Regions from separate parts of the Clostridium sp. AWRP genome, predicted to be linked through region 1. Evidence: predicted binding sites of a transcription regulator. Region 1 holds the regulator's gene; each other region holds the start of a gene.
The links. The regulator LexA, encoded in region 1, represses DNA repair genes until DNA is damaged. The targets are predictions, from matches to a motif close to CNAACANNTGTTNG.

Region 1 (3,292 bases):
GCACTAGTATCTTCACTAAATCCACTAAGACTTATCCCTAATAATCGTATTGGCAATTGTGGGTTCCAGTTCTTTTCAAGAAGCTTAACTCCAGTAGAATAAATTTCTTTAACTAGATAAGTTGCAGGTACTGTTGTTTGCCGAGTAATAGTTTGAAAATTAGAATACTTGATGCTAATTTGTACTGTATGGCCTTTTTTTCCGTATTTACGTGCAGTCATTCCAACTTCATCGGAAAGTTTCATCAAAATAATTTTAGCACGTTCCATATCTGAAATATCTTCACCTAGAGTGGTGGATTTGCTAATTGATTTTATATCTTTTTTTAAATGTGGCCTTACGGAAGAGGTGTCTATACCATTTGCAAGTTGGTGAATCTCAGTGCCTATTTTGCCAAGCTTTTTTATAAGGTATCGTCTATTAAAAAGTGCAAGATCGCCAATAGTCTTAATTCCCATTCTTTGAAGCTTTTGTGCAGTTTGCCTACCAACTCCATACATAGATTCAATAGGGAGTGGCCATAGTTTTATTTTAATATCCTGTCTCCAAAGTTCTGTAATGCCTGAAGGTTTCATCATTTCAGAAGCCATTTTTGATAAAAACTTATTTTGAGATATACCTATAGAGCATTTCAAATCTAGCTCATGGTTAATGTGTTTCATAATTCTTTTAGCTGACTCAAATGGCTTCCCAAAGATTCCTTCGCAGCCTGTCATATCAAGCCAGGCTTCATCAATACTATTCTGCTCAATAGAAGGAGTATACTGTGAAAGTATACTCATGACTTCTCTGGATTTTTGCTTATAAAATTGATGATCTGGAGGAATAACAGCCATATTTGGGCAGAACTTTAAAGCTTGATGTAGAAGCATAGTTGTTTTAACTCCAAATTTTCGTGCTTCATAATTTGCAGTTAAAATAATACCTGCCCGATTTTTAGGATCTCCGGCTACTGCAGCAGGTTTATTTATAATTTCAGGATGACGTGTTGCCTCACAACTTATGAAAAAAGCATTCATATCTACAAGAAAAATAACTTTTTGCATATTTACACCTGTACTTTATCTCTTTATATATTTACGTAAATATCTAGTACCTTCTATATATTCCTACCAATTTACCGATTATTTTACAGTCATCCACTATAATAGGAGACATACTTTCATTTTCAGGCTGCAATCTTATATGATCCTTTTCTTTAAAAAACCTCTTCAAAGTAGCTTCATTGTCAATTAAAGCTGCTACTATATCTCCATTTTCTGCAAAATTAGTCTGCTCTATTATAGACATATCTCCATCCAATATACCAGCATCTACCATACTTTCTCCCTTTACTTTGAGTATAAATAACTGATTTTTATTTTTTACATACTCTATTGGAAGGGGAAATACATCTTCTATATTTTCTACTGCCAAAATAGGCATTCCTGCTGTTATAGTCCCTACAATAGGTATATCTATTAGTTCTTTTTTAGTGCTTTTAGAAATTGATTTTTCAACAATTTCTATAGTTCTAGATTTTGAGGCATCCCTTTTTATAAATCCTTTTTTCTCTAATTTTTCTAGATGACTATGAACAGTAGAAGTAGATTTTAAGCCTACACCTGCACATATTTCTCTAACAGAAGGGGGATATCCTTTCTCCCTAATTTGAGCCTTAATAAATTCATATATTTGAAACTGTCTATCTCGATTGTGTTCTGTCATTAAAAACACCCCTCTAATTTACTTATGTGAATTATATCATATAAGTTGACAAATATCAAACTTATGTTCTATACTGATTTTATTAATATACATATTAATATAAAATTTAAAGGAGTACTATGTATGAATAGAGAATACTGCATATTTGATAAAAAAAAGCCCTGCAATAATTGCGGTGAATGTGAAGTCTGCGATTTAGATTCAAACAAAAAGTGTGACAACTGCGGCAAATGCCTTGAAATGGAAGGGTATGATATGAAGGCCATAAAAATTGACCAAATTATAGATGATAAAGATGAAATAAAGGAATATCAGGAGGAAGATTTAGAAAACATCACAGGAAATAATGATGACTCTCATTCTCAATTAGATGATGATGAAAATTTACAAGTAGATCTAAAAGATGACGAAATCAATGTACAATTTATCGATGACATAGATGGATTAAAAGAAATTTTAGAAGATAGCGAAAAATGCAAAAACATAACTTACGAAGATTATCCTGGACTTATAAAAATTAAAAAGAAAAAGAAGTAGGGGGGATACGTCTGTTCTTTAAGAAAATAGGGAACAGACGTATATTTTTTCATTCTTCTTCATCACTTAAAGGATTTGAATTCACTGCTTCTCTCAGTTGTTCATCATCTACATGAGTATAAATCTGAGTAGTAGATACATTTTCGTGCCCCAATATTTTTTGGAGGCTTCTAATATCTACATTTCCGTATTTATACATAAGAGTTGCAGCCGTGTGTCTCAATTTATGTGGCGTATATTTGTTACTATCAAGTCCTGCATTTTTTAAATATTTCTTGAGCATCATTTCCACAGATCTTTTATTTATCCTGGTGTGATTTTTACTTAGAAAAAGGGCATCTTTATCTTTTATTTTATAATAATCCTTATTTCTAATTTCAAGATAATTATTTAAAGCCGTCAAGCAGGCTTTGTTTAAATATATGGTTCTTTCCTTATTTCCTTTTCCAACTACGGTTAATGTATCTTCCTTAATCTTTGATATATTTATGCTGCAGAGTTCTGAAAGTCTCATTCCACAGTTTAAGAAAAAGGTTATGATACAATAATCTCTTTCTTTGAATTTTCCATCTATAGAGTTTAAAAGGATTTTGCTTTCCTTTAAGCTTAAATAAATAGGGTTCCTCTTATCTATTTTAGGAGATTCCAGTTCTAAAGCTGGATTTGCATCTATTAGTTTAGCTTTGCTAAAAAGGTATTTAAAAAATGATTTTAAGCAGGCTACTTTTCTAGCTCTGGCATAATTTCCATTATTCCTATAATTTTCGGTAAAGGATATAAATGCATATAAATCAGTTAAAGTTATTTTGCGTATAAAATCCGTATTTATATCACTTATATCTATATTTTCAAATTCACAATTTTCTTTAACAATTCCTCTATATATTTTTAAAAATCTAAAAAACATGGTCAAATCAACTTGATATCCGTCCTGTGTGTTTTTTGACTTGCCTCGGATAGTTCCAAGGTAATTTAAAAAGTCATTCAGGCAGTGTGGAAGTTCAGAATTATAAATATTACTTAAATTATACTGCATACAGCCATTCCC
Region 2 (3,292 bases), 870 kb from region 1:
TTTTCTAGCTTTTCTCTTTGTTTCTTATATAATTCCTCTACACTTATCTGTAATTTATCTATGTCCTGCTGTTTTTTATCTAGGCCACTATCTCTCTTTTCAAGAGCATCACTTTTCTTATCTAATAACTCTTCTCTCTGGATTAACCTTCTTTCAAGTCTTTGATTTTCATTTCTTCTATCTCTAGACTCTTTATCAAAATCATTTCTTAATTTATGAATTTCCTCTTTAGCTTCTAGTATAGCCTCTTTTTTTTGAGTTTCAGCTTGTTTTTTTGCCTCTTCCTTCAATCTATTAGACTCTTCTAAAGCCTGTGATTTTATAACAACTGCTTTCTTTTTGATCATATTGAATTGAACTATCAAGGCAGCTGCTACTAGTATACCAGCAATAACCTCATATATTATTATGGAATTCACATGAACACCTCCTTTGCTCTTATTATGTAAATCTATAATTCAGTTAAATATGCAAGCATAGAAAAGGTGCCATATTTATTCAATTGGTAATTCCTAAATACATGATAAACCAGAATTTGTCTTAATTTTATATTATATTTTAATTATTGTCAAGTTATATGCATTTTATTCTCTTAAACAAAATTTGGAACTTATTTTTACTTATAAAAGGGAGTAAATTACTCCCTTTTATAAGCTATTTATCAGAATGTTTTAAATTATCTTTTTTTGAATCAGTTTTACTATTAACATTGTTTTTATCTTTGCCTTCAAGAGAATTCTTTTTTAAAGAAGGTAATTTATATTTTTCCCTTATCTTGCTTTCTATCTCAACTAATATATCATTATTTTCTTTCAAAAATTGTTTTGCATTTTCCCTGCCTTGTCCAAGCCGCGTTTCTTTATAGGAAAACCATGCACCACTTTTCTGTACCAATTCTTCTCTAACCCCTACATCCAACACATTTCCTTCTCTTGAAATACCCTGATTGTACATTATATCAAACTCTGCCTGTTTAAAAGGTGGAGCTACTTTATTTTTAATAACCTTTACTCTTGTTCTATTACCTACTATGGTATCTCCTTGCTTTATAGAATCTATTCTTCTTACATCCATTCTAACTGAAGAATAAAACTTTAAAGCTCTTCCGCCAGGCGTAACCTCTGGATTACCGAACATAACTCCTACTTTTTCTCTTAATTGATTTATAAATACTGTTACACACTTTGATTTATTTATAGAAGATGTAAGTTTTCTAAGAGCTTGAGACATAAGCCTAGCTTGAAGTCCCACATGTGAGTCTCCCATTTCTCCTTCTATTTCAGCCTTTGGCACAAGTGCTGCTACTGAATCCACTACCAAAACATCTATAGCATTGGATCTCACAAGTGCTTCTGTTATCTCCATAGCCTGCTCTCCAGTATCTGGTTGGGATACAATAAGATTATTTATATCTACTCCTAGATTTTGGGCATATGAAGGATCTAATGCATGCTCTGCATCTATAAAAGCTGCAGCACCTCCATTTTTCTGAGCTTCTGCAATTATATGAAGTGCCACCGTAGTTTTACCTGAAGATTCAGGGCCAAATATTTCTATTACCCTTCCTCTTGGAACACCACCTATACCTAATGCTATATCTAAGTCAAGGCAACCTGTTGAAATGGCATCCACATTTAATACACTGTGTTCTCCTAGTTTCATTATGGCACCTTTCCCAAATTGTTTTTCTATTTGTCCCATAGCTGATTCTATAGCCTGCAATTTTTCATTACTTAAATTTGCCAAGAAGTTCACTTCCTCTCTAATACGAACGCATGTTCTATATAAATTATATACTATTCACACTATACAGTCAACAGTTTTTTTCATAATTCTGTATTTAGCTTTAATTATAAACACTTAAAAACATTTTAATCAATATGATTTAATTATCTGTCTGTCCTTATAACTTCTTTATTTTTTAGAAAGTAATCTATACCTGAAATTAAAGTCATTATTATAGCTATACCCATAGCAATATCTGTAACTAAATTTAAAACTTTGTGAGGACGGCTTAAAAATCCTCTAAGTAAACTTAATGATACATGATTATAAGTTAAATTTAAAAGAGCAAGAATTATAGCAATTATTTGTGTTGCAGTTTTAGCTTTTCCCCAAGGACTTGCAGCTATTACCATTCCTTCTGCTGCCGCAATTGTTCTCAGTCCTGTAACTGCAAATTCTCTAGCTACTATTATTACCGCAACCCAAGATGGTATTATATGATACTCTACAAGACATATAAGTGCAGTAGTAACCAAAAGCTTATCCGCTAGGGGATCCATAAATTTCCCAAAATTTGTTATTTGGTTTCTACTTCTAGCTATATACCCATCTAATTTATCTGTAATAGATGCTAATATAAAAATAGCTATTGCAATAAGTTTACCATAGGGCATATTCTTTACCGTTATAAATATTAAAAAAAACGGAATCAATATCATTCTAAGCATCGTAAGCTTGTTTGCTAGATTCATTTCATACAACTCCTACCAAATCATATTCAAGGCTATGAGTAATTTTCACATTAACCATAGTACCTATTTTTAAAGTTTTTTTACACTTTATATATATAACTCCGTCTATATCTGGAGCCATTTCATAACTTCTTCCATACCACAGTTCTCCCTTTTTTCCCTCTACAATTACTTTGTAAGTTCTCCCAACTTTACTTTTATTTATAGAACTCATTACCTTCTTTTGAAGTACCATAAGTTCTCCTTCCCTTGCAGATTTAATATCCTCAGGAACCTGATCTTTCATTTCTGCAGCTGCAGTTCCTTCCTCTCTGGAATACTTAAATACACCTAAGTTATCAAATTTCATAGTGCTTACAAAGTCCTTTAGTTCTTCAAAATTTTCTTCTGTCTCTCCAGGAAAGCCAACTATTATTGTAGTCCTAATTGCAATACCCTTTGCTCTAACTCTAAGCTTATGTATATTTTCTATTATGTCTAATTTTCTTCCTCTTCTTCCCATAAGCTTCAGTATAGAATCACTTATATGTTGAATAGGTATATCTATATACTTACATACCTTCTCATTTACTGAAATTTCATTTATAATTTCATCCGTTAATTCCTCAGGATAGCAATATAAAAGCCTTATCCACTCTATTCCATTAATTTTAGATATTTTTTGAATTAGTTCAGGAAGCATTTTTTTACCATATATGTCTATTCCATATCTTGTAGTGTCCTGTGCAATAAGTATTATTTCCTTAACACCTTGATTAGCTAAATCATTACATTCATTTATTATGTTTTCAATGGTTCTACTTCTATACTTTCCC
Region 3 (3,292 bases), 1.0 Mb from region 1:
TCCTTTGCAGCTGTAGGCATAGAAAATAGCTGTAAGTAAACCTTCAAAAGTATCATCATATATATATTCTTTCAAGACATAACCTCCTATAATTCACCAGTAATTGAGGTGGACTTATCATTTAACAAAAGCAGCTTATTATTCGATGAAATTTTAGGGATAGTTAAATTATCCATATTATCAAAGAAACTTAATTGTTTTCCCTTATCTATTGAATTTAAATCAATTTCAGGAGAAAGAGCCTTCTTAATTCGCATATCATCAAATCTCACATTTCCATAATATCTGCCTTTGCAAGTAATAAAATATTGTGCTCTTTTAATGACTATGCCAAGTTTTTTTAGATCAAAAAAGTCCAGTGAACCAATTCTGCGAGCACTTATTATCTTATGTGCACCACGTATTCCAATTCCAGGAACCCTTATAAGAATGTTATAAGGAGCCTTATTTATTTCAATAGGAAATAGATGAATATTATTTAAGGCATAGGTCGTTTTAGGATCAAAGTTGATATCAAAGTTAGGATTTTTTTCATTTAATAATTCTTCTGCTTTAAATCCATAAACCCTCAGCAGCCAATCACCTTGGTACAGCCTGTGCTCTCTTAAAGTAGGTGGAGTTTTAATATCTGGAAGATTGGGAGTACTATTAACAGGAACATATGCGGAATAGTAAATTCTTTTTAGATCAAACTTGTTATATAAGTTTTCTGTTAAGTTTAGTATATTTAAATCATTTTCTTTTGTAGCCCCAACAATAAGTTGGGTGCTTTGTCCTCCAGGAACAAATACAGGTGAATTTTTATATTTTCTACGGTCATACTTATTTGCAACAATATTATTTTTAATATCACCCATAGGTTTAAAAATATCATGCTTATTTTTTTCAGGTGCCAATAGTTTAAGTGATTTTGCTGATGGCAGTTCTATATTTACACTCATTCTGTCTACAAGGGAACCAGCCTTTTTTATAAGGTCTTTGTCAGCCCCGGGAATTGCTTTCATATGAATGTAACCTCTGAAGTTATAGTCATTTCTTAGTTTATAAGCAACAGTTGTAAGCAGTTCCATTGTAAAGTCGGCATTTTTCACAATTGATGAACTTAAGAATAAACCTTCTATATAATTACGTCTGTAAAAATTCATGGTCAGATTTACAATTTCATCGCAAGTAAAAAAAGCTCTTTCAATATCATTGGATTTTCTATTGATACAGTACGAGCAATCGTATATGCAGCAATTTGTTAAAAGTATCTTGAGCAGGGATATACACCGTCCATCTGGAGTAAAACTGTGGCATATACCGCTTATATCTGCTGAACCAAGACTGCCTTTTTTTGAATGCCTATTTGAGCCGGAAGATGAACAAGATACATCATATTTGGCTGCAGAAGATAAAATTCTTAACTTTTCACCTATTTCCATACTTCATCACCAATCTTTGTATTTCTATGAATTAATTATAACTCATTTTTTATAAAAGAACAAGTGTTCGCAAACTGAAATTAGACTAGAAAAATGTATATGTAATGAATTTGTAATACTAGGATATTTAGCATCAAGTTGTAGTTAGGTGGAAGGTATAAAAACGTTTTATCTTGGGTATATTACGTCTGTAAATAAAGGGAGGTATTATTTATGCATATTCCAGACAATTATTTGAGCCCATCAACATGTGTTATTATGGGGGCTGTTATGCTGCCCATATGGGGAAGAGCGGTAAAAAAAGTAAAAAAGGAAGTAAGCAAGAGAAAGGTGCCTTTAATGGGAATAGCAGCAGCATTTTCCTTTCTAATTATGATGTTTAATATACCATTACCAGGAGGTACAACTGGTCATGCTGTGGGAGGTACATTAGTAGCAATTCTTTTAGGACCGGAAGCCGCATGTATTTCAGTTTCAACGGCTCTTTTAATACAAGCATTATTATTCGGTGATGGAGGTATTTTATCCTTCGGTGCAAACTGTTTCAACATAGCATTTATTTTGCCTTTTACCGGATACTATATATATGTATTTCTTAATAAAAGATTAAAAAGTGAAAAAAAAAGCTACATATCTGCCTTTATAAGTTCTTATATTGGAATCAACATTGCAGCTTTTTGTACAGCAATTGAATTTGGTATTCAACCTTTACTGTTTAAAGATGCTGTGGGTATGCCATTGTATAGTCCCTATCCTTTATCAATATCTATTCCAGCAATGATAATTCCTCATATTTTAGTAGCAGGAGTATTGGAAGGAGTAATTACTGCAGGAGTTTATGCTTATGTTAAAAAGGTTTCACCAGATGTTATTTATGAAGGTTCTGCTAAAAAAGCAAAACCTATTTATGGCTTAATAATTGCACTTATTGTATTTACACCCCTTGGACTTTTAGCTAAAGGAACTGCATGGGGTGAATGGGGAACAGATGAAATAAAAAATGTTGTAGGTTTTGTTCCAAAAGCAATGAAAGAAGGATTTAATTTTAATGCGATAATGCCAGAATATTCAGTTAATGGAATTCCTGAAAGTATAGGATATATTTTATCTGCAATAGCAGGAGTTGCACTATTGATTATTTTGTTTAAACTCATAAGTTTAAACAAAAAGTCCTCAGACAACAGCTAGAATATGGGTACAGTGGACATAGGTGTAAAAACTGGCTACGTGGTGGAATTAATACCCATTATGTGGCCAGCTCTTATTTCATTGGGATTGAAACAGTCATATCTATCTTATTTAATAAAAAAATGTATATATTAGAACTTAAAAGGTGGAATGGTGAGGAGTATCATCAAAAGGGTTTAGTACAATTAGGAGAATACTTAGAGCAATATGGACTTGATGAAGGGTATCTTTTAATATTTGATTTTAGAAAATTAAGTAATGAATTAGGAAAGCTGAAAGAAGCGGCTGTAACTATAGGGGACAGAAAAAAGAGTATAGTGGAAGTCTATTGTTAATGTAAGGTGAGATAAAAGGGCATCTAGTTATTGAGGTAACTAGGTCCTTTTTATAGTTTAGGAAGGTGTTAAAATGCTAGAAAGAGCTATAACTACAAATGTACCATTACACCAACAAATGAATCCTGATCCATTTGTTATCATATATGCATAAGCCATAACAGTGCTTTACTAAATCTTTTGGAAATTTCAGTAAAATGGCCGCCATTATTCCATTCCAGTGTTATGTTTTGTGTAGATACAAGTTGTTTTGACAATATAGAAAAGGTCTTTTTAGTGCAATCTCCAACTTTGGCCATGCGCTGATTTCGACTGCGTTCTTCACTTTTGCCAAGAGAGAGGTAT

Region 2: recA (recombinase RecA) is a predicted target of LexA. The motif match lies at 1,769-1,782, and genes of this name have one in related genera.
Region 3: DMR38_RS15415 (putative DNA modification/repair radical SAM protein) is a predicted target of LexA. The motif match lies at 1,481-1,494, and genes of this name have one in related genera.

The regions. Positions count from the first base shown of each region.
Region 1 is NZ_CP029758.2:2,310,944-2,314,235, reverse strand. Features, by position in the region: gene dinB (DNA polymerase IV) at 1-1,046, opposite strand, end outside; gene lexA (transcriptional repressor LexA) at 1,090-1,707, opposite strand; gene DMR38_RS10730 (hypothetical protein) at 1,831-2,244, shown strand; gene DMR38_RS10725 (tyrosine recombinase XerC) at 2,294-3,280, opposite strand.
Region 2 is NZ_CP029758.2:1,438,594-1,441,885, reverse strand. Features, by position in the region: gene rny (ribonuclease Y) at 1-419, opposite strand, end outside; gene recA (recombinase RecA) at 655-1,746, opposite strand; gene pgsA (CDP-diacylglycerol--glycerol-3-phosphate 3-phosphatidyltransferase) at 1,890-2,477, opposite strand; gene rimO (30S ribosomal protein S12 methylthiotransferase RimO) at 2,479-3,292, opposite strand, start outside.
Region 3 is NZ_CP029758.2:3,350,062-3,353,353, reverse strand. Features, by position in the region: gene DMR38_RS15420 (TIGR03915 family putative DNA repair protein) at 1-75, opposite strand, end outside; gene DMR38_RS15415 (putative DNA modification/repair radical SAM protein) at 87-1,424, opposite strand; gene cbiM (cobalt transporter CbiM) at 1,638-2,612, shown strand; partial or broken gene DMR38_RS15405 (AAA family ATPase) at 2,723-2,947, shown strand; gene DMR38_RS15400 (alpha/beta hydrolase-fold protein) at 3,088-3,292, opposite strand, start outside.